Regions from separate parts of the Halobacillus sp. ABH2_015 genome, predicted to be linked through region 3. Evidence: riboswitches for the same ligand, from Rfam matches in the RefSeq annotation. Region 3 holds a riboswitch; each other region holds the start of a gene.
What was found. Region 3 has a riboswitch for thiamine pyrophosphate ahead of tenA (thiaminase II). Riboswitches for the same ligand answer to the same signal wherever they lie in the genome.

Region 1 (10,421 bases), 110 kb from region 3:
CCTCAAGGAGTTTCAACCCTTCCGGACCGTAGGCAGGGTTGGCAAAAGCCTGGGTGGCCACCGCTCCCACACCTGCTTTCGCCCATGGAACGACGGAGCCGACGCCTAAAAACTTGGACTGTACGGCCACGCCCCATTCCTCACGGCCGGGGTCACAGGCGGCAATCGAAAATGTAGCAATGATTTGATTGTTCATCTCTTTTCCCTCCAATATCCTTACCATTCGACAACACATTCAGATTTCCTTCTCTTCCCATATTCCGATTAACAATAGAAAATAACGGGTAATTTCACTGTAGAACATGATATAAACAAAGGAGCAGTGAAAAAAATGAAACCACTTGTACGTGAATACACAAATGATGAACAGTTGAAGGATATGGTAGAAAAACTGAAGAACGAAGGCATTGATAACGAAGAGATTTACATCCTGTCCCATGATGATGACCGGACCGAACGGATTTCGAAGAGTGTGAATGCGAATACGATTGGTGCTTCCGAGCAGGATGCGAAAAGCGTCATCACGAATATCTTCAGTAAAAAAGGCGATGAGCTCCGCACAAAGATGCAGGAAATCGGATTCTCCAAAGAAGAAGCTGGACAATATGAAGAAGACCTGGATGAAGGAAAAGTACTTCTTATCATAACCAATCCTGCAAAAGCTCAGGCAATTCTCTCCTGATAAAAAAGCCCTTGACGCAAAACATGCGTCAGGGGCTTCTGTTTAATAAGTTGTAAACCATGTCCACTTCTGCAGATAATACGTAGCATAGCGGATGGACGTCAGATTGTCCTGGTAGGTTTCATAGTCGGTTGTATAATGGCCGTCTTCATTGGACCAGATCCTCGTGAAGTAATCGTTGACCTCCTGGAAGACCACCTCCTCCCCGGGCCCGTGGATGACGACATCCGCTTCCAGGTTAAGGTTGGACAGGTTTCTTCTCGTATAGTTGGCGGAACCGGCGACGATGGCGTCATCATCCGGCCCATCTATATACAGCATTTTCGTATGATACTGCTCGACGTTCGTGTCATACCAGCGCAGCTTGATGTTCTCATTTCCGAGGTTCTTCAGCTCGGCAGCCACCGGCAAATTGGGCAGCCCCGGCTTCTCATGGCCGAACGCGGTTTTATTGGGATCCATAATGATGCGTACTTCAGCCCCGCGGTTGGCCGCTTCATCGATCCGGGCGGTCACCTTTTTATCAGCTAAATAATACATCCCGATCCATACGTCATCCCCTTTACCAGCGTCCTCCAGCTTTTCCAGCACGGCGTCATAGATCTTTCCTTCGGTCACGAACTGTGTGTGAAGCGGTCCTTCCTGCTCTTCCCATTCATAGCTGCTGTAGTCGATGAATTCCCCGCCGGAATAGCGGGCCACCGCTTCTTCTGCTTCCAGAATATCTTCAATGATCGGCCCTTCCATTTTAAAAGCAACGTTCTCATGATACCCGCTGGCATCGTGAGGATTTGCTGTGGATACAACGGCTGAATCCTCAGTCACAAGCAGCTTCCGGTGGTTCGCCTTGATATTCAACAGCTTCATGTAGGATCGAAGCGTCACGTCAGGGGCCTCCTTGGCAATCGGGTTGCCGATCCATCCGTCCCCTTCCGTCCCCATCCATGAAAACAGCAGGCGCCAGGCACTGGAGTATAACGGATTGGAATCTCTCAGTTTGTCCAGATTGGTTAAGACGACGTTCACCCCGCCATCTTCCAGGCGGCGGATCGTTTCCGATTCATAGGAGCCGTAAATGGTATTGATTTGGTCGGTAATAAACACGACTTCAAGGTCAGGCACTTCTTCTTTTCTTTCTAATACAGCGTCCACGAGACGACTGCTGATTTCGGGAAATTCATTTTTCCCGTTCGTGTAGCCGTTGAAAAGAAACATATCAGCGACAATAAAATCATCCGCTTCCCCTATAGTGGCATACATCTCCTCAAAAACCTGAAGATCATGAACCGTATCCCCCTCTTGATTCTCATAGGAGAGGTCACGGAAAAACTCGATATCCTCCATCTGATGGACACCGCCCTCGTAGGAAACGCCTTCCGGGAGCGCTTTCCATGAGGTATGATAGGCAATCATGACCGAAAGGATCAACACGATCAAAAGCAGCAGCCAGACCCATTTCTTCTTTAATAACCCCTTTATTCTTTTCATTCTTATCCCCCCTGGTCTCTGCCTGTCTTTTCACTACCCGGGGGTGTTTCAAACATGGAAAAAAAAGCCTTCTACCGCAGGGGCAGAAGACTTTCCTCATTTAATGAAGCAGCAGCTTTGGACGCTGTATGAACAAAAGGCTGATTACGATGGCGCTTAAGATAAACGCAGGCAGCATGTATCCGCCATTATAAACGAGGGAGTACAGCCAGACCGGCTGTCCTTCCGGCGCAAACTCACCGTAAAAGATGATCCCTGCTGCGAAGTGACCGAAGAAGCGGAGTACACTGCCGATAAAGCATCCCGCGATGATCCACCCGACGAGAGCTTTCGTTTCCTTGGAGCGGATCGCATTCCAAAGCGGTTTGGCCACGATTCCTGCCGCACCGATCACCGCAAACGCCACAATGTAGTCCAACAGCGTCTGCAAAGGGGTGATGATATAGGCACCGGTCAAAATCTGATAGATGCCGAGCAGCAGTCCAGTCGCCGCGCCTCCCTTCACGCCCCAGCGGAAGGCCATAATGAAGACCGGCACCATTGCAAACGAAACGGAACCGCCCTGGGCCCATAATTTAAATGATAAAAACGGAAGGATATCCAGTAGTAGTGCTAATGCGGAAAAGATCGCAATTTCTACTAAAAATAGGACTCTGCGGTTTCTCATTCCAGCATTCCTCCTTTAAAAAAAGACACAAAAAAAGCAATGCAGACAGGGACGCTTCCTGATGGAGGGATCCCGAATGCATTGCACCATCAAAAAAGCCGCCATCCCTGCGCCAGTACTAACTGACAGGTTCGAAGGGTCTGAACGAGGTTCACTCTCAGCCGCTAGGCTCCCCTTGTAGGCTTTGTACCGATTACTCTTCTTGCTATGCTTCTATTATATCAAACTTCTCTCCGATGACAAAACTTATTTCCCGGGCAATGGAGTCTATTTTGTATTCGTATACATCTGGAAGAATTCCAGACTGCGCTCAACAATCAAATCCTGGTCATGATCCAGTGTTGCGACATGGTAGCTGTTTTCCAAATGGACAAGCTCCTTGTGCTCCGAAAAGACCGAATCAAAGATCACTTCTGAATTATTGGGCGGGACGACGTGATCCTCATCCGAGACGAAAACCAGAATCGGGCAGTGAATCGTATCAAGCCGCTTTTTCACCTGATCCATTAAGACCGTGATTTCGGTAATGGATTTGACCGGTGTTTTGTCGTAGGCCAGTTCATCCTGGCCGGGGTCTTTAATATCGGAGCCGATGGCATCAAGAAAACGTTCGTCTGTCGCCGCACTCTCCTCCATCACCGGGATGTCGATTGCTGCATTGATCGGAATAACCCCCTGGATGTCCTTATGCTCACCGGCCATATAAAGGGCAAGCGTTCCTCCCATGGATAAACCGACGACGAATATAGAACTGCACCGTTCATTCAGCCATTGATAGGCGCTCTCCACTGATTCGATCCAGTCCTTATAGGACGTCGTCTCCATATCCTCCGGTGCTGTGCCGTGTCCTTTCAACCGTGGACAGTAAACGGTATAGCCTTCGCGTGCGTATGCTTCTGCGAGCGGACGCATGCTCTGGGTCGTCCCTGTGAACCCGTGGGAGACGAGTATCCCCACCTCATTGCCCTCGTATTTGATTTCCTCTGCCCCATCAAGAATGCTGTACTCGGCCATCTGGTTTTCCTCCTTTTGTTTTGGTGGAACCTAATATCCGTTTCAATACCGCCTTTTCGAGCCATGCCCATGGAAGAAGCCTTTTCAAAAGCACGTTGGTCCGGACGCCCGCTCCGACTGGATAACGCAGTTTTTTCAGCTTGTCTTTTTGGATCAGTCCTGTCATGAGGTCGGCGACGGAAGCCGGCTGGGCCCGTGACTCTTCGTTCAAGGCACTCCACAGTCCTTTTATGTAGGAAGCATAAGGCGACGAAGGATTGTGTACTTCCTCTGGAAGCTTCATACCGGACGACCAGATATTCGTCTGAAAAGAGCCTGGTTCAATCAACGCGACATCAATGCCGAATGGCTGCAGTTCAAAGCGCAGGCTTTCAGAAAGTCCTTCCAGCGCATGCTTGGACGATACATACGCCGATAGCCCCGGAAAACCGATCAATCCACTGACACTGCTGACATTTAGTATTTTTCCGGACCCTTGGCGCCTCATGACGGGCAGAACAGCCTTCGTGACGGCTATAACACCAAAGACGTTCGTATCGAACTGCCGGCGGTATTCCTCAAGTGGGACCTGTTCCAGGAACCCTCCTACCGCATAGCCCGCGTTGTTCACGAGCACATCCACCCGCTCCAGTTGTTCTGCTTTTTCCTTAAAACGTTCAATCGAGGTATCATCCGTGACATCCAGCTGCCACACTTCAATCTTCTGCTTCACGTCTTCCGTCAGGTCTGCGTTTTGGAAAACCGACGCTTTTTCCATATTCCGCATTGTTGCAATGACACGGAAGCCTTTCTCTGCACATTTCACAGCGGTCTGCTGTCCGAATCCGCTGGAGGATCCGGTAATCATAACGGTTGGCTGCATCGATGGTGTCCTCCTTTATCTATTCGTCTACCCTTTTCCTTTCGTTGTCACACGGGGAAACTCCTTTTTCGATATGCAGGCGTTTCCTGCTTCTTTTTCACGTTCGTCAAGAAGGAATGGTATAGTTCGAGCTTGAATAATGTTAGAATAGGAAAGGTTAAGACCGAATCAATTAAATAGAAAGGAAGTTTCATATTTTATGAGTACCAACATGAAGCTTCAGAAGCTTACACCTGAGTTTGACCCGTGGGAAGCCTACATGGACGTAAAGGAACACGGGCATATGACGTTATCCAATATTGAATTTACGACGACGACGCTGTGCAATATGCGCTGCGAGCACTGTGCGGTCGGATATACCCTGCAGCAGAGGGACCCCGAAGCGCTGCCGATGGATTTGATCCGGAAGCGACTGGACGAGATTCCTCATCTGAGGACTTTGAGCATTACCGGCGGGGAGCCGATGATGTCGAAAAAATCCGTCGAAAACTATGTGCTGCCCCTGTTGAAATACGCTCATGAACGCGGCGTACGCACACAGATCAATTCCAACTTGACGCTTCCTTATGAGCGCTATATCCCGATCATCCCCTATCTTGATGTTTTACATATTTCGCATAACTGGGGAACGCTTGAAGAATTCATCCACACCGGATTCGCCCGCATGGAGCGCAAGCCTTCCGAGGAAAACCGGAAGAAATTCTTCGACCGGATGGTGGAGAACTCCCAGCGTCTCGCGGATGAAGGCGTGATGGTATCCGCGGAAACGATGCTGAACCGACGCACCTTCCCTTACCTGGAAGCGATCCACGATCATGTGAAGGAAATGAAGTGTGCAAGGCATGAAATCCATCCGATGTACCCGGTGGACTTCGCCAGTGCTCTTGAAACGCTGAGCCTTGAGGATATGCGTACAGGAATCAACCGTCTGCTTGATCACCGCGATGAAGATACGTGGATGCTGTTCGGCACCCTGCCTTATTATCCATGCAGCACCAATGATGAGGATCTGGACATGCTGAAGCGCCTGTACAGCGCGAAAAATGTGACGGTAAGGAACGACCCGGATGGGCGCTCCCGCTTGAATGTCAACATATTCAGCGGCGACATTATCGTCACCGACTTCGGGGACGAGCCTGGTCTTGGCAACATTCAGGACACTTCCCTGGAAGACGCATACCAACAGTGGATGCAGACCGACACGGCGAAAAGCCTCAACTGTCACTGCCCGGCGGTGGAATGCCTCGGTCCAAACGTTCTTGTGAAGAACTCGTATTACCAGGACGTCGATTTTCAGAAGCGGGAAGCGAAAATCACCCTGTAATCTCCAAGCAGTGCTCCTCTATTCAGGGGCACTGTTTTTTTACAACATCACCGACATGTAAAGGAGGTCTTGATATGCCGCTCCTACAGCATAATCAGACAACGATCCAATATACCGTCCATAAACAGCCGCAGCTGCAGTTCACGAAAATTTACCTGGATGATCTGAACGGGGTCCAGGTGACGGCGCCTGAGGAGAAATCGGATGAGAAAGTCCATGCGTTTGTAGAAAAGAAAGCCGACTGGATCATCAATCATTGGCAGAAAACGCACGAAGACCTCTACCTTGGACCTTTCTTATTGGAAGAAGGACAGAAAATCACCTATCTCGGCCGCTCCTATAAGCTGTTATTTGAGCAGACAGACTCAGAAAAGACGACCCTTTCATTCCAGCAGGGAAAGTTTAAATTCTGCACCTCCCCCGCTTCCAAAGATGAGCAGACTGCTCAATTGAATGAGCACATGACCGCCTGGCTCAAGGATAAAGCCGCTGAAAAATTCAAGGCACTGAGCACGCATACGGTCGAAGTCGAGGATGACCTTACCCGTCTTGGAAGCAGACAGGAGGAATCCATCACCATCAACTGGCGGCTGATCCAGCGGAAAAAAGCGGCTATCCAAAGCGTCATCGAAGATCTTTATACAGGAAAGACGTATTAAAAAATCCCCCGGACGCCATCAGGCAGCCGGGGGATTTTTATTAAATAAGCTCTGTTAAAGTCTGTTGTTGATATTTCATACGCTTACTAAATCGTTTCCGTCTGGAATCAGGGGTCCGGTCTGCTATTTATTCAGAGCAAGGGATGGCACGGAAAGGGAGTCATTCCCAAGGCCGCCTCCTACAAATCCCATGACAGAAAGGCATTAAATAAACAACAGCAGGCTCAGGGCCATGACTGCCATTCCGGCGACAACGCCGTAAATAGATAAGTGCGGCTCCCCGTACCTTCTTGAGGCCGGAAGCAGTTCATCAAGGGATATAAATACCATAATGCCGGCAACTCCGGCGAAGAGGATTCCGAAAACCATATCATTCAAAAACGGCATAAGCACAAGATAGGCAAGAATGGCCCCGATCGGCTCGGATAACCCGCTTAAAAAGGACAGGTTGAACGCCTTTTTCTTATCCCCTGTGGCGAAATAAATCGGTACTGAGACCGCAATTCCCTCCGGGATGTTATGGATCGCAATAGCGGTGGCAATGGCAATGCCAAGTGCCGGGTCATTCAATGCCGCTGTGAAGGTGGCAATCCCTTCCGGAAAGTTGTGGATCGCAATGGCGAGGGCTGTGAACGTTCCCATCTTCAAAAGATCGCGGTCCTTCTGCTTGTCCTGTGTCATATCCTCGACCTTTTTCACTTCGTGAGGGTTGCCTGCTTTCGGGATCACTTTATCGATGAGAGCAATAAGCAGCATGCCTCCGAAAAAGGACACCACTGTAATCCACTGGCCCATTTCATTTCCGAGCGCACTTATGAGGGAGTCCTGGGCCTTGAAGAAAATTTCGATCATGGATACGTAAATCATCACTCCGGCCGAAAAACCGAGTGACAAAGATAAAAATCGTGTGTTTGTTGTTGATGTGAAAAATGCGAGTATGCTCCCTACTCCGGTAGCAAGCCCTGCAAACAGGGTGAGACCGAAAGCGAGCAGTAAGTTTTCCATGTGACCTCTCCTTACCTGCGAACATCTGTTACTGCCCATTGTAATGGATGTTTTTCCTCGGCACAACATTTTAAACCAAGACCTTTTTCTCCATATAAAAAAACACAGTCAAAGTCCCTGTGTTTTAAGGATAAAATGGAAACCAGACATCCACCCGGGCTGTAATCTCCATCATCCCCGGCTCGATCGGTACAGCACTCTCACTGAGCGCCTGTGTTTTGGCATAAGGCTGAAGAGGAGAAACGTCCGGACTTTTTTCCTCGACAATACGGACCGGCTGCTGGTCAAGCCTCACATTCATCGTATTCGCGATCGTCTGTGCTGTGGCAAGAGCCTGCCCGAGGGCGATTTGAAGGGCCTTTTGATAATAGTAATAAGACTGACTCACCGTAAACTCGATGTTCGTCACCCGGTTGGCACCACTTTGGACGGCAGCATCAATGACTGCGCCTGTCTGTTCAATATCATCTACGGTCACGGTCAACATATGGGAAACCTGATATCCTCGGAACACCTGTTTCCCATCCACATAATCGTACTGCGGAAACACGGAATAATCGGATGTTTGAATATTCATCTCGTCCACACCTGCAGCCATCAGCTGATTTTTCACCATGCTGGTGACCGCTGCATTTTCATTCTGAACCGAGGTGAGATCGGTCCCTTCCGTCACAACACCGAGCTGAACAACGGCTGTATCCGGCTTCACTTTAACACTTCCTGATCCCTGGACTCGGATCTGCCTGTCAGATCCGTCCTGTCGGAATAATTGATACATCGGCCATTCCCCCCCTTTACTAATTCATGTGCGGCTCACTATGAATATGCACGTTGGAAATTACATCCATAGAACCGTACTGTTCATTAAATGGACTGAATAACCATAAAAGGGGGTGTTTTCCATGACGAATTATCAATCCGAGGGCTTTACATATCCAGATGATTTTCTCCGTATCATCCATAAAGGTCTTTCGCCGTCTGCTCAAAAGAAGCGGGTGATCATTATCGGTGCCGGCATGGCCGGACTGTCGGCAGCTGGTTTATTAAAGGATGCCGGTCATAAGGTGACCATCCTTGAAGCTGACAGCCGTCTGGGTGGAAGAGTCTATACGGTCCGTGCCCCGTTCACGAATGGCAATTACCTCGATGTCGGAGCGATGCGGATACCGACCAATCATAAGCTTGTATATGCGTATGTCGACAAATTCGGACTGGAAACCAATCCTTTTCAAAACACGCGGAAAAATGACCTCTTGTTGATTAATGGAAAAAAAGTGTATCACCGCATTTATGAACAAAACCCTGCCATTCTTGATTTTCCTGTAGATTCGGAGGAGCAGGGCAAAACGGCCAAAGAACTGTTTCTGTCAGCCGTCCAGCCGTTTCTTGATGTTTATAACCACAGCAGTGATGCTGAAAAAGAACACCTCAGAGACCGCTATTCGGACCTTTCCATGAGTGAATATTTAAGGAACAACCCCTACGGCCCCTCCATGTCTTTAAATGCTGTGAGGAAAATCAAGGTCCTGCTTGGAATTGAAGGTTTCCCGGAATTCGCATTTCTGAACATCCTCACTGACATTACGTTTCCAATCTTCCAAGGGGATACGAAATTCAGGGAAATCAAAGGCGGGAATGACCGGCTGCCATGGGCCTTTTACCCGGAGCTCTCCTCCGCCATCTACTTCTGCGAACGGGCCGTTGCAATCAATCATTACAAAGATGGCGTACAGGTCGTGTCAAAGAATGAAAAAACCGGAGGCTATTCCACCTGGACCGGAGATTATGTCCTGACGACCATTCCTTTTACGACTTTCCAATGGATCGACGTCCGTCCGTATGACACGATTTCCATAAAAAAATGGGCGGCGATCCACGAAATCATCAATGTTCCAGCTGTAAAAATAGGCATAGAATTTTCATATAAATTCTGGGAGCAGTATCCGGTCGGGAACATCATCACCGATTATCCCTCCCGCTTCATTTACCAGCCCAGCCATGACGGTGGAAAACCTGGGCCGGGAATTCTGCTTGCCAGCTACACGTGGGGACAGAATGCGCTGTTATTCAACAGCCTCAGTAAAAAGCAGGCCGTAGAGGAAGTGATGAGCGACCTTGCCAAGGTATACGGACGGGTCGTCTATGATACGTATATGACCAGCATCGTCTACAACTGGAGCCGAAACCCATACTCTGCGGGCTGTTTCACCCTTTTCACTCCGGGTCAGAGCAGGGATTTGGAGGACATCATCCCTCTGCCGGAAGGCCGCATCCATTTCGCCGGCGAACACACCTCCTCCTACCACGGATGGATTGAAGGGGCTATTGAATCAGGCATCCGGGGCGCTGTAGAAATCCATAACCGATAAAAAAACCACCGCTCTTATCATGAGCGGTGGTTTCGTCATTCTTCTTCTTTGGATTCGTTACTGATTTCCTCGCCGGATCCCTGCATGATCTTCACCGACTGGTTTTCCTTCTGAATCGGATACACCACTTTATATTTCTTAACCTTGACTTCTCCATCCACGGTTTCTTCAGCAGTGATGAAGGCGGTCACGACAACCTGATCGTCCTTCGGATCAGCGACAAGGTTATCGACGGATACACTCAGCGTATTGTAATAGCCTGAACGGAACTCTTCAAACGACGTCTTCTCCTGCCAGCTTGAACTGATCAGGGAATAGGCCGTTACAAAGTCGCCTTGGTTGATGCTGTCA
Region 2 (10,421 bases), 650 kb from region 3:
AATAGGAATGGAAATGGTTTTACTTTCCTACACCGTATTCCGTGATGTCAATACTGCTTTGCATTTTTAACAAGCGAGGGGAAGGTCTTATTAGATAATCTATGCACTTAGGTTCCGTATGCAACCTGTTAATATCCATTTTATGGTATCATATGAACCACATAGACATAATAAAATGGAGGGAATTTTATGATGATTTACGGACCTTTACTCGTATCATTCTTTCCAGAGATCCTTGTATTGGGTCTTACTTGGTGGTTCAGCAAAAAGGGTTTTTCTCTGTTTATCAGGATGTTACCCGGAGCTTTATTGAGTATTGCAGCTCTTATCCTTTTTTATATTGGATTTGTTAACATCAGGGGATTCGAAGGGGCAGCTTATGGCATTCTTTGTTTCTTTTTTATGCTTTTTGCTATTCTGTCCTTTGCTGTTGCATTTAAGGTGAAATGAAGTACGTGAAAGGATCATGGATTGAACAAGGATTCAATGTTAAATAGGAATGCAATCAATAGTACCTTTGTTAACTCGCCCTCTGGTTGAAGGAAATATCATTTTCGCGCAAATCTTAAATATCCAAAGCCCGCCTTCTGCCATAACGGGATCTATAAAAAATATAAGCAGTCATAACGGAGGAGTGTTTTTGTGAATCAGTTATTGGCCTTCTCTATATTAGGTTTAAGTATTAGCGGTGCGGTTTTAATTCTATCTGTTCCTTTATTATTTAAATCTCCAACAGGGGACTTTGAACTCTTATTGGCTGCTGGATCAGCAGGTTCTTTTGCTGTTTTCGCCGCCTCATCTCTCATTTTACGAAACCGTTTCAACCACTCTAAGAATTGATGGTTCAGCTTTCCCTGTTGATCTCATGCAATGAAAGGAAGGTTTTTTTGGATCTTCTAAATCAAAGACTGCAAGATGTGAAAAAGCCCCCCATTCATTCAGAAATGATTAAAGGGACTCACGCAGGTGATATGGTCCGGATTGAAACTTTCAATCAAAATGGTGAAAAGGAAAAACTCTTCTATAAGGAATTTGCTAAGGATAGAAAGATTGAAATAGACATGTATAAAAAGCTGGGAGATCAAAGCAGAAGAGAGCCCGGCAGGAGAATCTATCATCATACTACTTCTGGGGAGATATCAAATGACTACTGGAATCTATGAATGTATAAGTGAAGAAGCGTTATACAAGTACGCAGAACTCGCTGTAAAAGTTGGTGTGAATCTACAAAAACAGCAGATGTTGATTATTCATAGTGATATCCAAAATGCACCGTTTGCACGTTTCATTCAAACGGCAGCCTATAAGGCGGGTGCATCAAATGTACATATCGATTGGACTGATGTACAGTCTGCCAAAGAATTTTTCTTACATGCACCAGATCGCATCATCGGGTACTATCCGGATTGGCAGGCCGCCCGTTTTCGGGAATGGGAAGAGGCAGACGCCGCTTATATCCATATTATTACTGAGAATACGGAAATGTTTAAGGAGGTTTCTGCTGAGAGGGTGGCCTGTTTTCAAAAAGCTTCTCGTGCCAAATTGAGGGATTATCACACGAAGATTAGATCCCACGAGATACGCTGGTGTCTTCTCGCTGTACCGAGTGTTGACTGGGCATTGAAGGTATTCCCAAACCTACGTAAAAAAGAAGCTTTACAATCCTTGTGGACGTCGATTTTAAAAGGAGCCCGGGCAGACGGGGATTTCCCTGTAAAGGATTGGGAAACTCACCATGCAGCCTTCGAGTCCCGGAAGAATTTCCTGAATGAGAGCCAATTTGAATCCCTGCATTTTAAGAATAACCGGGGAACGGATTTACACGTTGGTCTACCTGAAAACCATCTCTATATCGGCGGGGGAGTCTCAGATAAAGAAGATATCCCATTCTTTCCGAACATTCCTACCGAAGAAGTATTTACTGCTCCCCATAGAAATAAAGTGAATGGGCGACTGGCAGGTAGTAAACCGCTAGTTTATGGGGGACGTGTTATCGATGGGTTTTATCTGATTTTTAAAAACGGGCGGATTACGGACTATTATGCGGCAGAAGGGCAGGAAGTGCTGCAGCATCTCATTGACACAGACGGGGGATCCCAATACCTTGGTGAAATCGCTCTCGTCTCTCATACATCCCCACTTGCTCAAGAGGATACTCTTTTTTACAACACACTGTTTGATGAGAATACATCCTGTCATATCGGAATTGGACATGCTTCTCCTTCCAATATTCAGAACGGCATGAACCAATCTGAGAAAGAGTTGAAGACAGCTGGGCTGAATACGTCGCTATTGTCCGTTAATGTGACCTTTGGTACTGGAGATATGGAAGTAACAGGCATAAACGAGGATGGAAGTGAAGTCCTGCTGATGAAAGAGGGGGATTTTCAATTTTAAATCGCCCGCAGCTGAAAAGCGTCATCCATGGTGGGTGACGCTTTTTTGATCTTTCTCCTAATGAGGAAGGAGAGTGATACGAATTTCATCCGTATCGGATGTTTTACGATTATTTCCGAGAACAAGTTTCGTTTGCAGAACATAGGCGATATCGGGAGAGGTCTGTTCCATGTCTTCAGGCAGGACGAAATGGAATGGGTACTCAGTTTCTTCGTTGGAATCAAGTTCTCTATTCATTAAGATGGTTGTAATGGGCTGTATAAAAGCTGGTTTTCTTCCTGCTTCCTTTTTAAATAAGTCACATTCCAGACGTTGAATGGTTTGATGGGTGAGTCCCCCTTTTACGTGAAAAGAGCCCTGGACTGAATCGCCGGGTTTGAATTGGTTCCCTGATAAGACTAGATCCACTTGAGGAAATCCGGTTTTGATCCAGCTGAAAAGTTTGGCAAGCATAGGCTGATTTCTCCTTCATGATCAGAATAAATGACTCCATCCGGGGATGGATGTGAGTGGTGAATAGCTATTTTTTCGTTTTTTCACACGAGATAATGAAGAGCTGGTTAGCGTTCTTTCAGCTGTCTACACTTGTATAATATTCCAACCTCATGGAGTCGTCAATCTTTTATTCTATTCTTCTTTGATTCCATATGGCAGGGTTATAGTTGTTGGAAAATTATGATAAAGTAGAAGTCAAGAAGATGCTTGAATGCAAATGAATCATTTATTTTCCTATCTGTTTTCAAATAAAAGAACAGGAGTCATCCATCATAAGGCTGTCGTAATGGAAATGCCCGGTTCGCAAGGGTCAACCAGTGATCCCCGCTATTATGTACGTATAAACGATTATGACAAGGCAGGCAGCATGGTATCCTTTCGAATATAAGGGATTGAAAGTCAGATGAACAGGCTCAGGATGGCGGATGGGGGAACGATATGGAGTTTAAGGAATTGACTACAGTACGGCTGCGTCTTGTGGAAATGACTGATGGATATATTGATGACTATTTTCACATCTTGTCCAGAGACGAAGTGACAAAGTATATAGGGATGCCTTCGCTCACCCACCGGGATCAGGCTGACGGAATGATTCAAACCTTTAAAGAACAATTTAAGTCTGAAAAGGCTGTCCGATGGGGCATTTTGCTCAGCGAAGAAGAAAAGTTTATCGGTACGGTGGGGCTGAGTCATATAAGCCTCTGGGGGAGAAAAGCTGAAATAGGGTATGAACTGCACCCCGGCTATTGGAAGAGGGGATTGATTACGGAAGCCGTTTCACGTGTTCTAGCTTATGCGTTCGATGACTTAGGACTATACAGGGTGGGAGCGGTTACCTTTCCGGCGAATACTCCTTCCTCCAGAGTGCTTGAGAAAACGGGGTTTCTTAGAGAGGGCCTGCTGCGGGGCTACCTGTTTCAAAATGGAGAAAATCATCATGCCTATATGTATTCCATCCTGCGTACCGAATTCAGTAAACGTTAAAGTAGGGATGTGTAACCAATGAACATAGGGAAACTTTTATTATGGATCGCCGGTATTGGACTTATTTTTGGTGGAGGGTATGCGGCTGCTGTATATGTTGGTGACACACCTTCCTATACGTTGACTGCCGTGAAAGCAGGGGAGAATAAAGAAACGGCTGCCACACTTCATAATGGAGAACATCAGGCTGAACTGGATACGGTGCTCACTATTCTGCTGCATCAAAAACCGGTGGAAGGGGCATCTGTGGACATGGAAAATCCTGATGTAACCTTGAAGTTGATCAGTCCGGAACGGTCCATCGGCATTCTGGACGCAAGGGTTTGGTTTGAAGAAGACAGGGCTGTGCTTGGAATTCGTAGTGGACAGACGTGGAATAGTATCCGGTTTTCGGAGTTGTCACAAAACGATGCCTCATACATCCGGTCCATCATCGACGAAGAATAATTCGTCGTTATAGGTAAGCGCTTTATTTAAAGTGGAGAGAAGGATAGAGAGGGTGGGCGCCCTCTCTATCCTTCTCTAATAATATCCGGGAAGGTATCCAGCTGGACATGGATTTAAAACTGGCCGTTGTACCATTGGAAATAGTCTAAGTGAATAGACAGAACGATCAATGCCCCCAGCACCGTAAACATGAGTAGAGGAAACCCCCAGTCCTTTGCGCTGATTTTCATCGGTCTGTAAAACGTACGTGACCGTTCCCCCGTAAATCCTTTGGACTCCATGGCAGCAGCTGTTCGTTCTGCTTTTCTGACAGCGCCTGCCAAAAGAGGGATGGAATAGCGCTGCAACTGTTTAAACTTTCCTTTGAGCGATTTGGATTCTGTGACTCCTCGTATGCGGTGGGCCGCCCGAATCTGATCGAATTCTTCTTTCATCATTGGAAGGAAACGGTATCCTGCCATCAGACCATATGCAAGCTTGGGAGGCAGTTTCAGTTGTTGAATGAGGCTTAATATGAAATGAACCATGTTTGTCGTAAATACAAACAAAAGAGATAAGGCGGCAAAGGCCATTACACGAAAGGAAAGCGCCAGAGCCATCAATAAATCTTCTTTTGGGAACAGAAACCCAGCAAGGCGGATAGTCTCGTCGGGACTTGCTGGTGCATCGGCAAAGGCAATGGTCGTCCACAGCATGCCGAAGGCGAATACGGTGAACGCGGAGAGGTATAGGACATATACTCGTTTCCGAAACCTGCCGAAAATCAGTGTCAAAGCGATTGTAAATCCTGTGAAGACGAAAGGGGTTACAGGATCGAATAAGAAGGCGAGTACAAAGACGAGTCCGATTATCGTGCAGGCTTTCATGGCAGGATTAAGAGTATGAAGGGACATGAAAGCGGCTCCTTTCTATTAATAATCGATTCAGTTGAACAGGAAGGGGAGGTTCAACAGGCCAATCCGGAAGTCGGTTATCGTTCCAAAGATGTTCTGGGAGACCATCGTAAGCGATCCTTCCTTGTTCCATCACAATCACCCTTGTCGCATATTGGTGAACAAGCTCCATATCATGTGTGATCATCAATAAGGTGGTCCCTTGTTGAAAGCGCTGCTCAAGCAGAGCCATCAGTTGTTGGGTCGAGACCGCATCCTGACCGAAAGTCGGTTCATCCAGCAAAAGAAGCGATTGATTTTCCACGATCATCGTGGCCACGCTTAAACGGCGTTTCTGCCCCTGACTTAACTGATAAGGATGATGCCTGTCTAATCCATTCAATCGGCACAGGGAGAGCAGATGTTCAACCTGCCGGCGTATTTCCAATTCGGGTGTTCCCCGCTGCCTTAAACTGAAAGCAATCTCCTCGAACACTTCATCGGTTACAAATTGGTGTTCCGGATTTTGAAAAACGTACCCCACCTGTGTCCGTAAGTTGTCCGCTCTCCATTTTTTCATGGATGTCCCTTTCCAAGTCACTGTGCCTCTGTCCGCCTTTGTGATGCCGGCCATTATTTTGGAAAGACTGGATTTTCCACTTCCATTCGCCCCTACCACAGCAATCCATTCTCCTTCATAAAGGGAGAGAGTGAGATCCTTTAAAATATGTTTCCACTGGACATCGGATAATTCCAAGAGCGCCTTTCCGCGTCTGTTCGGGTCACGAACATTTGATGGAACTTCAATGTTCCGCTGCGATAACTCCTCCAGGGTAAATGGATAGGGAGGAGGGCAGTCTTCGTCTATGCTGTACTGCACAGCATAGGGAAGCCGGATCCCCTGATTGTGGATGGCGCGGCCCTGGTTATTGATGACTTCTTTTAACGGCCCCTTTGTAAGAATCCCGCCATCGGAGTGGAGTACAATGACATGCTTGAGAAGTTCCAGCCATCCTTCCAATCTGTGTTCGATCACAATCAAGGTGAGACTTCTAGTTTTTTTTATGGAAGTCAGAATAGTAATGAAATCACGAGCAGACTGCGGATCCAGATTAGCTGTCGGTTCATCCAGGAGAAGGATGTCCGGCTCCATCACCAGCACACAGGCAAGGGCCAGTTTCTGCTTCTGTCCGCCGGACAAGTGATGGATGAACGACGTTTTTTTATCCAGTAGATTCACCTGTGCAAGGACATCATCTATTTTGTGTTCCATCTCCTCAGCAGGTACATGAAGGTTTTCTAAACCAAAGGCGATTTCATCCTCGACGGTCAGCATACAAAATTGAGTTTCGGGGTCTTGAAAAACACTTCCAACAGTTTTAGCCAGCTCTCCCGGTTTGAAGTCGCTTGTTGAACGTCCGTAAATGGCAGCACGCCCATTCATCTCGCCATCCAAATCCTCCGGGTAAAGCCCGTTTATACATTGGACAAGCGAGCTTTTTCCTGAACCGCTCGGGCCAAGGATGAGGGTGTCCTGTTCGTTTTCGATGGAGAGGGTGATATCCGTCAATACGGTTTTTTCATTTTCTTCATACGTAAGCGTCAGGTTTTCCAATTGTACAGCCGTCTTCATCAGGAAGCCTTCTTCTTTCTTAATTCCCGCCCGAGAGCAAAACTGGAAAGGACGCCGGTACGGGCAAGTCCGTCAGCCACGGCTTTACCCAATACTCCGGAAATCACAGCGCCGCTGACCATACGGACAATCAGCATGGCAGCGACGTATCCACCACTTAACGCAGCGTATCCAGATTGGAAATACCCCCATGCGAAACTGAAAACGGCAGCCATCACGCCGGCGAGCATGAGTACAGAAAGATGATAAGACCGGTAACGCGTCAGAGCAAACGCACTTTCCGCTCCGAATCCCTGAATCATTCCCGTTAGAATCAATAGGGGACCGGAAGCATTCCCGAGCAGAACTTCAATTGTCGCTGCGATGGTTTCAGAGAGAAAAGCTGCGCCCGGGCGGCGTAAAATATAGGCGGCAATGATGGATACGATAAACCAGATACCAAAGATAATATCATATCCGATTGGACCAAAGAGACCTGAGAGAAGTTTTCCAACAGGCAGGAAAGCGAGATAGACGACAGCGAAAACGACGGACAAGACAGATAGAACAACGATTTCTTTGAGTTTCCAGTTTTTCATAAGATGCTCCCCCTGGAGGAAGGGCTGTTGACCGACACCGATACAGTCATGACGGTGTGAGACGACCCTGAAGCTTCTGTCTCACGGAAAACGTTTTCCAACCCTTCGAAAACCGTATGGGTATCTCCGTCAAGTCTTGTAGAATAGTGGGCGGGCGTCACTTGGATGCCCTTCGATTTCATCGCTTCAATCTGCTTGTATATTGTATCCATATAACTGTCCCCTCCCATTGGATAGAGCGAAAACTTAGCTGCTAATGGCTGGGTAATCGAGCGGGAAGTGTCTTCATTCCTCCGTTGCAGGGATTCAGCCATATACGTGTCTCCAGCCGAGTCTCCCGGGCACCCGATTGAATAAGTCGCATGAAAAGCCGCATGAACACCTTCTTTGGATACATGAAGAAGGATAGCCTTTGTCACATCAAAAATATGTTCCATCCGCCCCCGTACCGTCGTAGAGACATCATCGGTATCGAGCCATACTTTAGATGTATCCACTTCCTTTAAGCTTTCCAGAATTATACCCGCAAACTCATCACTCATCGGATGTATGGAAAACGAACATCCAGCAATTTTCGATGTACCACAAACTTGATTCATCCATCATTCCTCCTTTTTTTAAACACAAAGCTCTGTTAAAGTCTGTTGTTGTTATTTTAAACGAGTACTAAATCGTCTCCGTCTGGAATTAGGGGTCCGGCCCGTTGTTTACTCAGAGCATGGGATGGCAGAGAAAATTGTCCGCTTTCCGCGGGGAACGAAGTTTGAGGAGGCTCACGGTACCCCGTGGAAAGGGAGTCATTCCCAAGGCCGCCTCCTGCAAATCCCATGACAGAAAGGGGTGATAGGAGCTCACATGTTAAATAACAACACCAAGCAATAACAGACCCAAACACAAAAAAACTGCATCCCATGGGAATGCAGTCCGTTGATCGATGAATAAAACCTGTAAAGGCCTGATTGATAGAACGGCTGCACTTCCCCACGCTAGTATTATCTAGTTCGGGTGCCAAGGGTCGGATCATCCTCTCAGCCGCTCGCAGCAGCTCCCCTAGTGCCTCATATGTATACAGTTTTTTGTATTGACTCTATCGTAGCGGATGTTGGAATATTTGTAAATGTTTATTCTCCTTTTTATGAATACGAATGATAGAGTTCATTTTCAAAATCTTCCAATCGTGATACGCTGAAGATAATAGAATCTGTCATATCTTGAGTGGAATAAAAGAGTCGGACAATCAGAAGACAAGGGATACCATCAATGGGAAGGGGAAGACAGATATGAACACTCACATGAATCGCACAAGCAGGTGGATGAAGCGGTATGCACGTCCATTGGAAGCAGCCAGATGGGAAGCACTTTTTGAAAGAGGTCCTAAAGAAAAGGTCCTCGTATACTTGAGTGCGTTCCAAAATGAAGATGGAGGTTTTGGTCACGGAATTGAGCCGGATTTTCAACTTCCAGCTTCGTCTCCAATGGCCACATGGGCAGCTTCCCAAGTGCTTGCTGAATTGAATGTATCTTCCAAAGAGCCGCTGCTTCAACAGATGGTTTCCTACCTCCTTCGCTCATACGATCGTCAATCAGGGATGTGGCCTTCGGTTATTCCTGAAGTCAACCATTTTCCTCATGCGCCCTGGTGGTCGTGGAGGGAAGGGGTGCAGTCCAACTGGATGTTTAACCCGGGGGCGGAATTGGCCGGTTTTCTCATCGACTGCTCTCAAAGGGATACAGAAGCCTGGAAAACGGGTGTGGCTGGAGCCGTTAAAGCTGTTGAACATTTGATGAGTGTCAGTGAGATGGATTTCCACGAATGGCAGTGTTTTCAAAATCTACTAATCTCCGTGGACAAGCATAAAGGACTCGTCCATAATCAAATGCCTTACGGGCTTGATCAGGTGCAGTCCCACCTTCTTACGTTAGGCGAGAACTGTTTCAGTCAGGATCCTTCGGAATGGGGAAGTGGGTACGGTGCGCTTCCGACTGACATAATATCGTCCCCACAGCATCCGTTGTATGCTAAATACAAACCTTTAGTTTTGGAAAACATCCGTTATTATTTGAAAACGCTGAAGGAAGAAGGCATCTGGGATATCAGCTGGGACTGGGGAGACGGAACAAAAGCTTTTGCTGCAGCTGAACAACAGTGGAAAGGAATTACGGCGGTTCAGCGTTGGAAAATTATCCATGCTTTTCAAGGGGAATGGTAAAACGGAAGAGAGGCTGTAGCGCCTCTGTCGGACGTAGATGTTGGAAAAAGAGAGGTTATTGGGATCCTGTTTGCTTTACTGAGCAGCAAGTGCTGGTTTTGTGGTCATCCTTGTCCATGAGGTGAACGTCCATGTGACCGGGAGTATTGGTGTCGATGTTATTGATGGCTGAATCAAACAGTGTTTTACAAGCGTCTGCTCAGTGGATGACCTGAAGGAGACACCCCTCGTTTAAACCTGACCACTTTTCGTGAATTATCTTTTTCCCTGAATATAAAGGAATAAAGAAAACCGGGATACATGTGTTATGTATCCCGGTTATTTTTATGGCTTAAATAATCTTAGTTTTAAGTTGTCTTCATTCTGAGAGCAGTCCAGATAAGGAAGTTTTTCATAAGGATAGTACCGCACAGTTGTCGGGTTCATATCAAGCAGGCCGAATAGTTCCTTCATATCCGTAATCCGGTTCAATTGAATGAGCGTATCTTTCCCTGCGAACGATTGGAATCTTGCAGACGTAAATCCTTCTTCCTTGATAAAGTTAAGAATGTCCATTAGTTAGTCTCCTTATGGCCGTAAGCTGGTTGGACATGTGCTCATTATATTTTCATAGACGTAACCGGATTCAATCCCTACCGGCTGTTATTCTACAATAACAAATATCTCGGGAAATAGCCAACTTTTCCCGTTTACTTATTGTTTTTGTAATATAAAAAAGAAAAAAGCCACGTATCCAAAGACACGTGACTCGTTTTAGTAATAAGGAGAAATCATTAAATAGACAACGACGCCTGTCAAACTGACA
Region 3 (10,421 bases):
CAGGAAAGAATCCATACAGAGAACTCCTATAAATATGATCCGGAAGATATGATTCAACTGGGCAGATCGAGCGGTTTTCTGCTTCAGCGTGTCGTATCAGATGAAAGAGAGTATTTTAGTGTCTGTCTGATGGAAGTGGTTTAGGTGGAAGGCCCGGACTCTGTCAGCAGGGTCTGGACTTTCTTTTTAATAAAGCTCTGTTATTGCTTGGTGTTGGTATTTAACATATGAGCTCAGATCATCTCTTTCTGTTATGGGATTTGTAGGAGGCGGCCTTGGGAATGACTCCCTTTCCGTGGGGTACCGTGAGCCTCCTCAGGCAGCGCCTTCCGGGGTCTCACGATGTACCTTCATCCCACAGGAGTCCCGCCATTCCCAAGGCCGCCTCTTCAAAGAAGGGTAGTTAGAAAGGACATAACCGAAGTCCGTTACACCACTACGAAAGGGATGGCAGGGAAAACAGGTAGACTCCTGCGGGAAAAAGGAACAAGGGGAGACCCCGGAGAACGAAGTTCGAGGAGGCTCATCGTTCCCCGCGGAAAGCGGACGGTTTTCCCTGGCATCCCACGCTCTGAGTAAACAACGGACCGGACCCCTAATTCCAGACGGAAACGATTTAGTAATCGTTTAAAATATCAACAACAGACTTTAACAGAGCTTTAATAAAAGATAAAGGGAGGAAAAGAAGGGTGATTTTGATCAGTTCCTGTCTGGCTGGTATGAAAGTGCGCTACGATGGCACCGACTGCCTCCAGGAGAAAATTCAAAAATTAATATTGGAAAAGAAAGCGGTTCCCGCCTGCCCGGAACTGCTGGGAGGATTCATGGTCCCGCGCCCTCCGGCAGAGATTATCGGCGGTGATGGAGAGGATGTCCTGAAAGGCCGGGCCCGTGTAATGGAAAAGACAGGAACCGATGTAACAGAGTCGTACATAAGAGGGGCTTATTTGACGTTGGAAACGGTAAGAGATCTGCAGATTGATACGGTAGTGTTGAAGGAGGGAAGCCCGTCCTGCGGCAGTACCCTCGTCTATGACGGCACGTTCAGCGGGAGACAGGTTACCGGAAAAGGGGTCACGGCGGCCCTGCTTGAACGGAACGGCATACAGGTGATGAGTGAAATTGATTTTATCCATACGTTGGTGTAAAGAGCCCTCTCCAGGGGCTCTCCTCATGTAGAAAAAGCTTTTCTCCTCGAGGGGGGGGACTGCGATTGTCACGCTCCGCTGATCGGTGGATGCCCGCCGCGGGCACGGCCTCAGCTGACTTGGGTACGAAAACCACCTGCCCAAGTGGATCTTCACCTCATGCTTTTCCGCAGGCGTCACCATCGAACACTCCACGTCGCCTTCCCTTATGCGGTCTAGGATGTTTAAGTCGCGTTTGCAGGAATAGGGATCTCATCTAAAGGGACTCTTATTATTGGATGAATCCGGCTATGGAAGTAAACAGACAGAAAACAGAGACCGCATAATAAATGGAGGCACGCTTTTTAGTTGTTTCTTTTTGTTCTTCAAGGCCAAGGATAACCATAAGAATGGCTAAACCTGCGAGAGTGAAAGACAAAAGGTCTCCTGATTTATCTGTCCATAATCCGTAGCCGGACAAAAGGATGATTATGACTGATAAGAGGATTCGAATCTTTTTTAACATATGTATCCGCTCCTTATAAGTGGATGATTCTCTTTAAATGCTGCCTTCCCTTAGAGGACATAAAACAACAAGACAAGACTGACAGCGGTAAAGCCGAAGTTTAAAATGGCATGCTTATTTTGGCGGATCAAGTGATACCTCCAGGCGTCCAGTCCGCTTTTCACTGTCCAGAACAGGATAAGAAAGAGGGATCCCGTGTAGGTGTTGGATGGATTGTCATCCAACAGAAACCATCCGGCAGTGATCAAAAGCGCAGCGGGAAGGATGTTCCACGCCGAAAGGACTTTCAGTTGTGTCATTGTTTTCCTCCTCTCCGAGCCATATTTTACCTGAGATGAGCATAAAAAAACACCCGTCCTGAAAAGGGCGGGTGTTTTTAGAATGAAATGAAATGACTTGTCCTTCCCTGCAGAGGACCATTATCGTGGATATCCAGCGCTTTGGTAAGGTGGAAGAAGGAGCAGGTGTCGTTGTCTACCTCGCTTCCCTGAAGGCTTCTGCCATTAATGGAGCGATGCAGAAAGTCAAAGACGTTATTATCCGTTCTGTGTAACGGTTTATAATAAAGAGACACAATGAATATGCTCAAAAATCTTTTCTTCATGAAGGGGAGGAGTTTGAAGCGGTGTGTCGAATTTGGTGGGGGAAGGAGTTTGTATATGTCGTATTCTTATATCATAAACGTAGAAGCGGCCATTATGAAAGAGGACCATATTCTACTTATTCAAAGGTCACCGGAAGAGGAGCACGCGGGAGGATTGTATTCGCTGCCTGGAGGGAAAATGGAGTTCAGTCCGGATTCCCTTGATGTGCTGGAAGATAACGTCCGCCGTGAAATTAAAGAGGAGATCGGCCTCACTTTGGATGGGGACCTTACCTATGTACACAGCAATTCTTTTTTAATCGGGGATATCCAGGTTCTGAATATCGTGTTTTTGACTACGGATTTCACAGGAGAGCCCTATATAAAGAGTCCGGAAGAAGTGGGGGACATGGTCTGGGTCGAGCCGGGTCTGAACGAGAGTCCCGTCCCGATTCCTCCATGGACCGCCAACAGTATCCAGAAAGCCGTGGAACGGCAGTCGAAAATCTGTTTTTGACAAAAAATTCTAACGTGTTACGATGAAAGGGAATTGAATAACGAGCGATCCACTAGGGGTGCCTTCTCAAAGGCTGAGATTAAAGTGATGCTTTAAGACTCTTGGAACCTGATCTGGTTTATACCAGCGTAGGGAAGTGGCCGATACCTATACATGTCTATGAAAATAAATGTATATCAGCCACTTTTCCTATGCCGGGGAAAGTGGCTTTTTTAGTGGAAAAAATCAGTGGCGGATCGTTCAACAAAGGAGAGAGTGGATATGACATTTTCAGAAGAAATCAGAAAGGCCGTGGATGAGATTTGGGAGGGAAGTTTTCACCATCCTTTTGTCACAGGGATTGGAGAGGGAACGCTTCCTCTCGAAAAGTTCCGTTATTATGTGCTTCAGGATTCGTATTACTTGTCTCATTTTGCCCGTGTCCAGTCACTGGGAGCTGCAAAGTCTGAAGATATGGCTGTCATGGCCAATATGGCGTCTCATGCTCAAAGTACGTATGAAGCTGAGCTTGGGCTTCATGAGAATTTTTCGAAGCAGCTGGGCATTACGCAGGAAGAGCGGGAGCAGTTCAAACCGTCACCAACGGCCTATGCGTATGCGTCCCATATGTACAGAGGAGCGTATAACGGGGACTTAGGGGATGTGATTGCGACGATTCTTCCGTGCTACTGGCTGTATTATGAAGTCGGCGAACATTTGAAAGAATCGTCACCGGAAGAACCGGTCTATCAGGAATGGATTGCGGCTTACGGAGGGGATTGGTTCCGGACGCTTGTAGAAGAGCAGATCGAGCGCCTTGATGAACTGGCTGAAGCGAAAACAGATGCCGGCAGATCCCGGATGAAGGAATTGTTTATCATCAGCAGTCAGTATGAATATATGTTCTGGGAAATGGCTTACCGTATGGAGGAATGGCCGTTTGATTTAAAACAGTCGATCGCAGCCGGACGTGAATGAAACTGCACGTCATTTCCACAGGGCGGCAGTCCAGGGAGGAACTGTGCACAAGGGTGGCTGCGATTGAACCGATGATTGATTTCTTCCATCTTCGTGAAAAGCAGTGGTCCGCAAGTGAAGTGGCGGATACTGTAGATGCTTTGACAGACCTTGGGTTTCCAACCGAAAAGCTCGTCATCAATGACAGGGTGGATGTAGCCGTGGCAAAAGCAGTGCCTCACGTGCAGCTGGCCGGACACAGTCTTCCGGTCGAAGAGGTTAAGCGGGCTTTTCCTTTTTTAAACGCCGGGTGTTCGGTCCATTCTGTAGAAGAAGCTGTCACTGCAGAAAAACGGGGAGCAGATTTTATTTTGTTCGGACATGTCTTTGAGACAGCATCCAAGCCTGGATCGGCGGGACGCGGGCTCGAGGCTCTGCAGAGGGTCACACAGGCAGTCTCGCTGCCTGTCACCGCGATAGGGGGATTGACACCGGAAAATGTCAGCCGTCTTCAGCCCTTTGGAGCGTCGGGAGCGGCTGTACTATCCGGCATTCTATTAGCAGACGATGCGGAAAAGGCGGTCCGCCGTTATCAATACCGACTGGGAAGGAGATGAAGGGATGTTTTATGACGCAATTGTTGTGGGTGGTGGAGTGATTGGGAATTCTATTGCGTATCAGCTGGTTAAGCGGCAGAAAAAAGTCCTCGTCATCGACCGGGGGAAAACTGGACAGAAAGCATCAAGCGCCGCCGCCGGCATGCTTGGGGCTCAGTCCGAATGGAAAGGGGACGATCCGCTTTTTCAAATGGCGAGAACGAGCCGGGCGATGTTTCCTTCTCTTGCAGCTGAATTGAAAGAACTCAGCGGGGTGGATATCGGACTCCAGCAGAAAGGGTTGTATAAAATTGCCCTTACGAATGAGGAAAAGGAAGCGTGGAAGCAGCTGGGGAAATCGCAGGAAGCGGTCGGTGAAACAGCCCGGTGGATCGATCGTGATGAAATGCGTGATACAGAGCCGTCTCTTTCCGACAGGATTACAGGAGCATTATACCTGCCGGAAGACGGACAGGTAGACGCACCAAAGCTGACAAAAGCGTATGCGGCTTCGGCCGCAGCGCTCGGCGCGGATTTCCTGGAACACACGGACGTCACCGGTTTGGTGGAAGAAAACGGTCGGATCATTGGAGTCAACACCATCGGAGGCACGTATACAGGGGATGCGGTCATCGCAGCGGCCGGGGCGTGGAGTGCTTCGCTTTTGAATGCTGAACGCACCATTGTGGAAACGTACCCGGTCAAAGGGGAGTGCTTTTCTGTCCGGACGAAACGGCCGCTCATCACAGGGACCCTTTTCACAAAAGGCTGCTACATCGTTCCGAAGGCGGGAAACCGCCTCGTTATCGGCGCCACTGAACAGGTGGGTTCCTTCGACGAGTCCGTTACTGTAGAGGGCCTTTTTCAATTGATGGAAAAAGCCCGACGCCTCGTTCCTTCACTTCGGAATGCCGAAATGGAAGCTACGTGGGCCGGAATCCGGCCGCAGACGAAAAGCGGCATTCCTTATGTCGGTCCACATCCTGAAAAAGAGGGGCTGTGGCTGGCGACAGGCCATTACCGGAACGGCATCCTGCTTTCGGCGGTGACTGGAACGCTGGTGGCGGACCAAATCGAAGGGAAGCCGGTGGAGCCGGACTGGGTGACGAGTGGACAAAGCTTCATCACGTTATAAAGGAGGATCATCATGAATGTGAAAATTAACGGCGAGTGGCATGAGATTCCTGACCACCTGGCTGATGTCCGTACGCTTCTGAGCCACTTTCAATTGGATAACCGGGTGGTGATGGTGGAACTGAACGACACCATTTTAGAAAAAAGCGAGCACGGCCATTCACAGCTGCATGAAGGCGATCAAATGGAACTGGTCCAATTCGTAGGAGGGGGATAATCATGCTTAAGATTGGAAATTTCACGTTTAACTCACGACTGCTGTTGGGGACAGGGAAATATCCTGATTTTGAAACGCAGAAAAAGGCTGTAGACGTATCGGAAACCGATATCCTTACCTTTACCGTCCGGAGAATGAATATTTTTGAACCGCAGCAGCCGGACCTGCTTCAACAGCTCGATGTCGGCCGTTATACACTTCTGCCTAACACGGCAGGGGCGGAAAATGCTGAAGAGGCGGTGCGGCATGCAAAATTAGCCAATTCTTCCGGACTTTGCGATATGATTAAGGTAGAAGTAATCGGCTGTAAAAAAACGCTTCTGCCCGATCCGGTCGAAACGTTGAAGGCGACGGAAATGCTGTTGGAGGAAGGCTTTACGGTTCTTCCTTATACGTCGGATGACGTCGTCCTTGCAAAACGACTGGAAGAAATGGGAGCCCACGCCGTAATGCCAGGGGCGTCCCCGATTGGGTCAGGGCAGGGGATTCTCAATCCGCATCAGCTGGATTTGATTATTGAACAGGCCGAAGTGCCGGTCATTGTGGATGCGGGCATCGGTTCACCAGCCGATGCAGCAGCGGCGATGGAACTTGGCGCTGATGGTGTGCTGTTGAATACTGCTGTATCTGCCGCCGATGATCCTGTGAAAATGGCGGAAGCGATGAAGCTTGCCATACAGGCAGGACGGCTTGGATTTGAAGCAGGGAGGATCCCGAAAAAGCGTTATGCTGCGGCCAGCAGTCCAATGGAGGGAATGAGCCGAACATGAACGACCGATATTCAAGACAGACTCTGTTCCAGCCCATCGGGGAAAAGGGGCAGGAGAAAATCAGCAGCAAACATGTACTGATCATCGGGGCAGGTGCCCTCGGAACCGGAGCCGCTGAAAATCTTGTGCGCGCCGGGGTGGGAAAACTGACGATCCTTGACAGGGATTATGTGGAATGGAGCAATCTTCAGCGTCAGCAGCTGTATACAGAAAAAGACGCAGAGACCCGGCTTCCGAAAGCGGTCGCTGCCCGGCAGAGGCTGGAGCAGGTAAACAGTGATGTCATCATTGATGCAAAAGTCGTCGATGCGACACCGCTTGAACTGGAGCCCCTTCTGGAGGGCGTTGATGTCATCATTGATGCCACTGATAATTTTGATATCCGGATGATCATCAATGATCTTGCCCAAAAGCATCAGATCCCGTGGATTTACGGGGCCTGTGTCGGGAGCTACGGCATCAGCTATACCATTCTTCCGGGAGAAACGCCGTGCCTGCACTGCTTGATGGAGCAGGTGCCGCTTGGAGGATTGACATGTGACACCGCAGGTATTATCAGTCCAGCGGTCCAGATGGTGACCGCTCATCAGACAGCAGAAGCTATGAAACTGTTAGTCGAAGACTGGGACGCTGTCAGGAAGAAACTCGTTTCTTTTGATCTATGGACGAACCAGCATTCAGCCATCGGCGTCTCCAGCGTGAAAAAGGATGACTGTCCGTCCTGCGGCCGAGAGGCATCCTATCCGTTCTTATCCTATGACCAGCAGATGAAGACAGCTGTCCTCTGCGGGCGTGACTCTGTGCAGATCCGCCCGGCATCGAAGCAGGAATGGAACCTGACCGTGCTCGCCGAGACCCTGTCCGGTCAGGACGGCAAGGTGGAACAGAACCCGTACCTGCTTTCGTTTACGACCGGGGATAAGCGGATGGTGTTCTTTAAAGACGGACGCGCCCTCATTCACGGAACCCAGAGTGTAGCCGAAGCGAAAACCCTCTATCATCGGTATACAGGATAAAAAAAGCTCAGAGACCCTGTCTCTGAGCTTTTTTCCATTTGTAGAGAGCACGTGTTCTTTTCTAATGCCTCCTGAAGCTCCGGCAAACCGCTTTAAGCTGATGAGCGTTCAAGTCAACCCATCCCTATTTTCATCTCGTCATTTAGTAAGGTCTCGTGAAGTGTTTGGTGGTGACGCCTGCGGGAACAGCGCGGACCGAAGATCCACTTGGGCAGGTGGTTTTCCTGCCCAAGTCAGCTGAGGCCGTGCCCGCGGCAAGCATCCACCAAAAAGCGGAAGGTGACCACTCTGCATAATATAGGGAGCAGTTTTTCCAATAGGTAAGCACATCGTTACCCCAGCGCGACATCGAGCGTCATCATGATGGCGAAACCGAGCATGAGACTGATCGAAGCGAGGTTCACGTTCCCTTTTTCATGAGAACCCGGGATGATTTCCTTAGCCACGACGAAAATCATCGCCCCGGCAGCGAAGCTTAACGCATAGGGGAGAATCGGTTCGATGAAAATCACAGCAACCGCACCAACGACGGCCGCGATTGGTTCGACCATGCCGGAAAACTGCCCGAACATAAAGCTTTTCTTCTTGCCCATCCCGTCACGGTGGAGCGGCATGGATACGGCTGTACCTTCCGGGAAGTTTTGAATACCGATACCAAGCGCCAGGGCGACCGCTCCGGCAAGCGTCGATTCCGTTCCGCTCGAGGCAAGCGCACCAAAGGCTACACCGACGGCAAGTCCCTCCGGGATGTTGTGCAGCGTCATGGAAAAAATGAGCAGGGCGGTCCGATTTTTAGCACGGTTATCCTTGATGTCATTCAAATACTTATCTGTATCCAAAGCCGGAAGCATCCGGTCAATCATCAATAGAAGGGCTCCGCCCAGTAAAAAACCGACAAGGGCTGGAATCCAGCTTGGTACAGGACCATTCTCAGACATTTCAATAGCCGGTGCAAGCAATGACCAGTAACTCGCCGCAATCATCACCCCGCCGGCAAAAGCCAGCATACTATCGAGAAACTTTTGATTCGTCCCCTTTACGAAGAAGACGAGAGCGGCTCCGAGAGCTGTCATGCCCCACGTAAAAAGAGTACCGATAAAGGCCTGCATCACAGGGTTCATATCTTGAAACGCTTCAATCATAGTTATCACCTTTCTAAAAGTTGCCTTCGTGCAAAATTTGTTTATGCGGTCATTTTACATACGTTAAGAAAAAACGTCAAAAATACAGCCTGCGTTCCTTTAACCTTTCTGGTGTCTTTAAAAACCTTCCGAATCTTTTGTTATTTTTCCGTGAGCGCTTTCAAAGAATGGAAGAATACAGTAAACTGAAATTAAAAGATAGGGTTGGGGGAAGTGGCGTGGAGTATAAACCGATTCGGAGAAAGAAAATTTATGAACAGGTAGCGGATTCGTTATTGGAATCTTTAAAGGAAGGTCGGTTGAAGCCGGGGGATAAGCTGGACAGTGTGGAAGCTTTGGCCAAAAGCTTTGATGTCGGCCGGTCAGCGATCAGGGAAGCGCTCAGTGCGCTGCGGGCCATGGGTATTCTTGAAATGCACCAGGGCGAAGGGACGTATGTCAAAACGTTCGATCCTGCCCGGTTCACCGTTCCTGCATCTGTCGCGTTTCTAATGAAGCCGGAAGATATGAGAGAACTGTTGGAAGTCCGGCAGATCCTCGAGGTGGGGGCGGCAGGAGCGGCAGCTTTATCACGGACAGATGAAGACCTTCAAGCCATGGAAGCGGCTCTTTTTGAGATGGAAAGAGCGAAGGGAAATGGGGACATCGGGGAGCAGGCGGATCTGGCGTTTCACATGGCGCTTGTAAAAGCTGCTCACAATCAAATGCTGTTTCACCTCATGCAGAGCGTGTCGGAAATCATGATGCAGGGCATGCGGGAGACAAGGAAGCTCCTTCACACCGAAGAAGGCGCACGTCAGCTGCTGGACCAGCATCAACGGATTTTTGCTGCCATAAAGGAAGAAAAAAACGAGGAAGCGCAGGCATTTATGGTGGAACATTTGAATCACGTCAGAGAATCGCTCAGTGGAATCATTTCGTGATGAAAGGGTTCTACTCCAGTCATCAGATGACCTTATGATTAAAAGGGAGGATGAATGATGAACGTTTCGTTATTTATCACTTGTTTGTGTGATACCTTTACGCCGGATGTGGGGAAGGATACGGTACAGCTGTTGGAGCGTTTCGGATGCGAAGTGGATTTTCCAGCTGGTCAGACGTGCTGCGGACAGCCCGCCTACAACAGCGGGTACACGACCCAGTCCAAACAAGCCGTCAAGCAGATGATTGCCGCCTTTGATGCGTCCGAGTATGTCGTTGGTCCATCAGGTTCCTGTGTGCAGATGATAAAAGAATATCCACATATTTTGAGGGACGAACCGGAATGGCAGAAACGCGCAGAACATGTAGCCGGAAGAACCTACGAGCTGACGCAGTTCATCGTAGACGTTTTAGGCATCGAAGACGTTCGCTCTACTTTTCAAGGTACAGCTACCTACCACCCCTCCTGTCACATGACGAGGCTGCTGGGAGTAAAAGATGCGCCGCGCCGCCTTTTGGGAAATGTCGAAGGACTCACCTTGATCGATCTGCCTCAAGAGGAGGACTGCTGCGGGTTCGGCGGGACATTTGCTGTGAAAAATGCGGCCATATCCGCACAGATGGTCCAGGAGAAAACGTGCCACGTCACGGAGACAAAAGCGGAATACTTAATCGGCGGCGATATGGGCTGCCTTATGAATATCGGCGGACGATTATCGCGGAACAAGGAAGACGTGAAAGTGCTGCACATCGCTCAAGTTCTGAACAGCCAATAACGGGGAGGGCGGACAAATGAGTATAAAGATTGGAACGAAAACGTATGCGGACCGGATTCAGGAAGGGATTGACAATACGTTTATGCGCAGCGCCGTCAGCTCAGCGCAGGGCCGTTTCCGGACAGGGCGGCTGAAAGCGGCAGAAGAGCTCGGAGACTGG

Region 1: it holds a riboswitch for thiamine pyrophosphate, as region 3 does, so the genes downstream of both, thiT (energy-coupled thiamine transporter ThiT) here and tenA (thiaminase II) in region 3, are expected to answer to the same signal.
Region 2: it holds a riboswitch for thiamine pyrophosphate, as region 3 does, so the genes downstream of both, ACXAD6_RS10210 (YkoF family thiamine/hydroxymethylpyrimidine-binding protein) here and tenA (thiaminase II) in region 3, are expected to answer to the same signal.

What each region holds. Positions count from the first base shown of each region.
Region 1 is NZ_JBSWUG010000002.1:1,163,935-1,174,355, reverse strand. It holds gene ACXAD6_RS06155 (DUF1028 domain-containing protein) at 1-196, opposite strand, end outside; gene ACXAD6_RS06150 (YflT domain-containing protein) at 332-682, shown strand; gene ACXAD6_RS06145 (phospholipase D family protein) at 725-2,170, opposite strand; gene thiT (energy-coupled thiamine transporter ThiT) at 2,271-2,837, opposite strand; TPP riboswitch at 2,925-3,023, opposite strand; gene ACXAD6_RS06135 (alpha/beta hydrolase) at 3,105-3,851, opposite strand; gene ACXAD6_RS06130 (SDR family oxidoreductase) at 3,829-4,713, opposite strand; gene yfkAB (radical SAM/CxCxxxxC motif protein YfkAB) at 4,913-6,037, shown strand; gene ACXAD6_RS06120 (YgjP-like metallopeptidase domain-containing protein) at 6,112-6,696, shown strand; gene zupT (zinc transporter ZupT) at 6,901-7,701, opposite strand; gene ACXAD6_RS06110 (SIMPL domain-containing protein) at 7,826-8,479, opposite strand; gene ACXAD6_RS06105 (flavin monoamine oxidase family protein) at 8,604-10,070, shown strand; gene ACXAD6_RS06100 (S1C family serine protease) at 10,106-10,421, opposite strand, start outside.
Region 2 is NZ_JBSWUG010000002.1:1,916,447-1,926,867, reverse strand. It holds gene ACXAD6_RS10260 (YesK family protein) at 190-450, shown strand; gene ACXAD6_RS10255 (hypothetical protein) at 643-840, shown strand; gene ACXAD6_RS10250 (hypothetical protein) at 840-1,163, shown strand; gene ACXAD6_RS10245 (aminopeptidase) at 1,144-2,397, shown strand; gene ACXAD6_RS10240 (sporulation protein) at 2,455-2,850, opposite strand; gene ACXAD6_RS10235 (GNAT family N-acetyltransferase) at 3,331-3,876, shown strand; gene ACXAD6_RS10230 (hypothetical protein) at 3,895-4,323, shown strand; gene ACXAD6_RS10225 (energy-coupling factor transporter transmembrane component T family protein) at 4,437-5,216, opposite strand; gene ACXAD6_RS10220 (ABC transporter ATP-binding protein) at 5,197-6,828, opposite strand; gene ACXAD6_RS10215 (ECF transporter S component) at 6,828-7,406, opposite strand; gene ACXAD6_RS10210 (YkoF family thiamine/hydroxymethylpyrimidine-binding protein) at 7,403-8,005, opposite strand; TPP riboswitch at 8,368-8,468, opposite strand; gene ACXAD6_RS10205 (hypothetical protein) at 8,687-9,616, shown strand; gene ACXAD6_RS10200 (hypothetical protein) at 9,941-10,171, opposite strand; gene ACXAD6_RS10195 (DUF420 domain-containing protein) at 10,370-10,421, opposite strand, start outside.
Region 3 is NZ_JBSWUG010000002.1:1,270,641-1,281,061, forward strand. It holds gene egtD (L-histidine N(alpha)-methyltransferase) at 1-144, shown strand, start outside; gene ACXAD6_RS06740 (2-thiouracil desulfurase family protein) at 690-1,148, shown strand; gene ACXAD6_RS06745 (hypothetical protein) at 1,420-1,653, opposite strand; gene ACXAD6_RS06750 (hypothetical protein) at 1,704-1,952, opposite strand; gene ACXAD6_RS06755 (hypothetical protein) at 2,045-2,206, shown strand; gene ACXAD6_RS06760 (NUDIX domain-containing protein) at 2,313-2,753, shown strand; TPP riboswitch at 2,798-2,905, shown strand; gene tenA (thiaminase II) at 3,015-3,710, shown strand; gene tenI (thiazole tautomerase TenI) at 3,707-4,306, shown strand; gene thiO (glycine oxidase ThiO) at 4,311-5,420, shown strand; gene thiS (sulfur carrier protein ThiS) at 5,433-5,636, shown strand; gene ACXAD6_RS06785 (thiazole synthase) at 5,639-6,406, shown strand; gene ACXAD6_RS06790 (thiazole biosynthesis adenylyltransferase ThiF) at 6,403-7,422, shown strand; gene ACXAD6_RS06795 (hypothetical protein) at 7,578-7,718, shown strand; gene ACXAD6_RS06800 (ZIP family metal transporter) at 7,755-8,564, opposite strand; gene ACXAD6_RS06805 (FadR/GntR family transcriptional regulator) at 8,783-9,487, shown strand; gene ACXAD6_RS06810 ((Fe-S)-binding protein) at 9,545-10,261, shown strand; gene ACXAD6_RS06815 (LutB/LldF family L-lactate oxidation iron-sulfur protein) at 10,278-10,421, shown strand, end outside.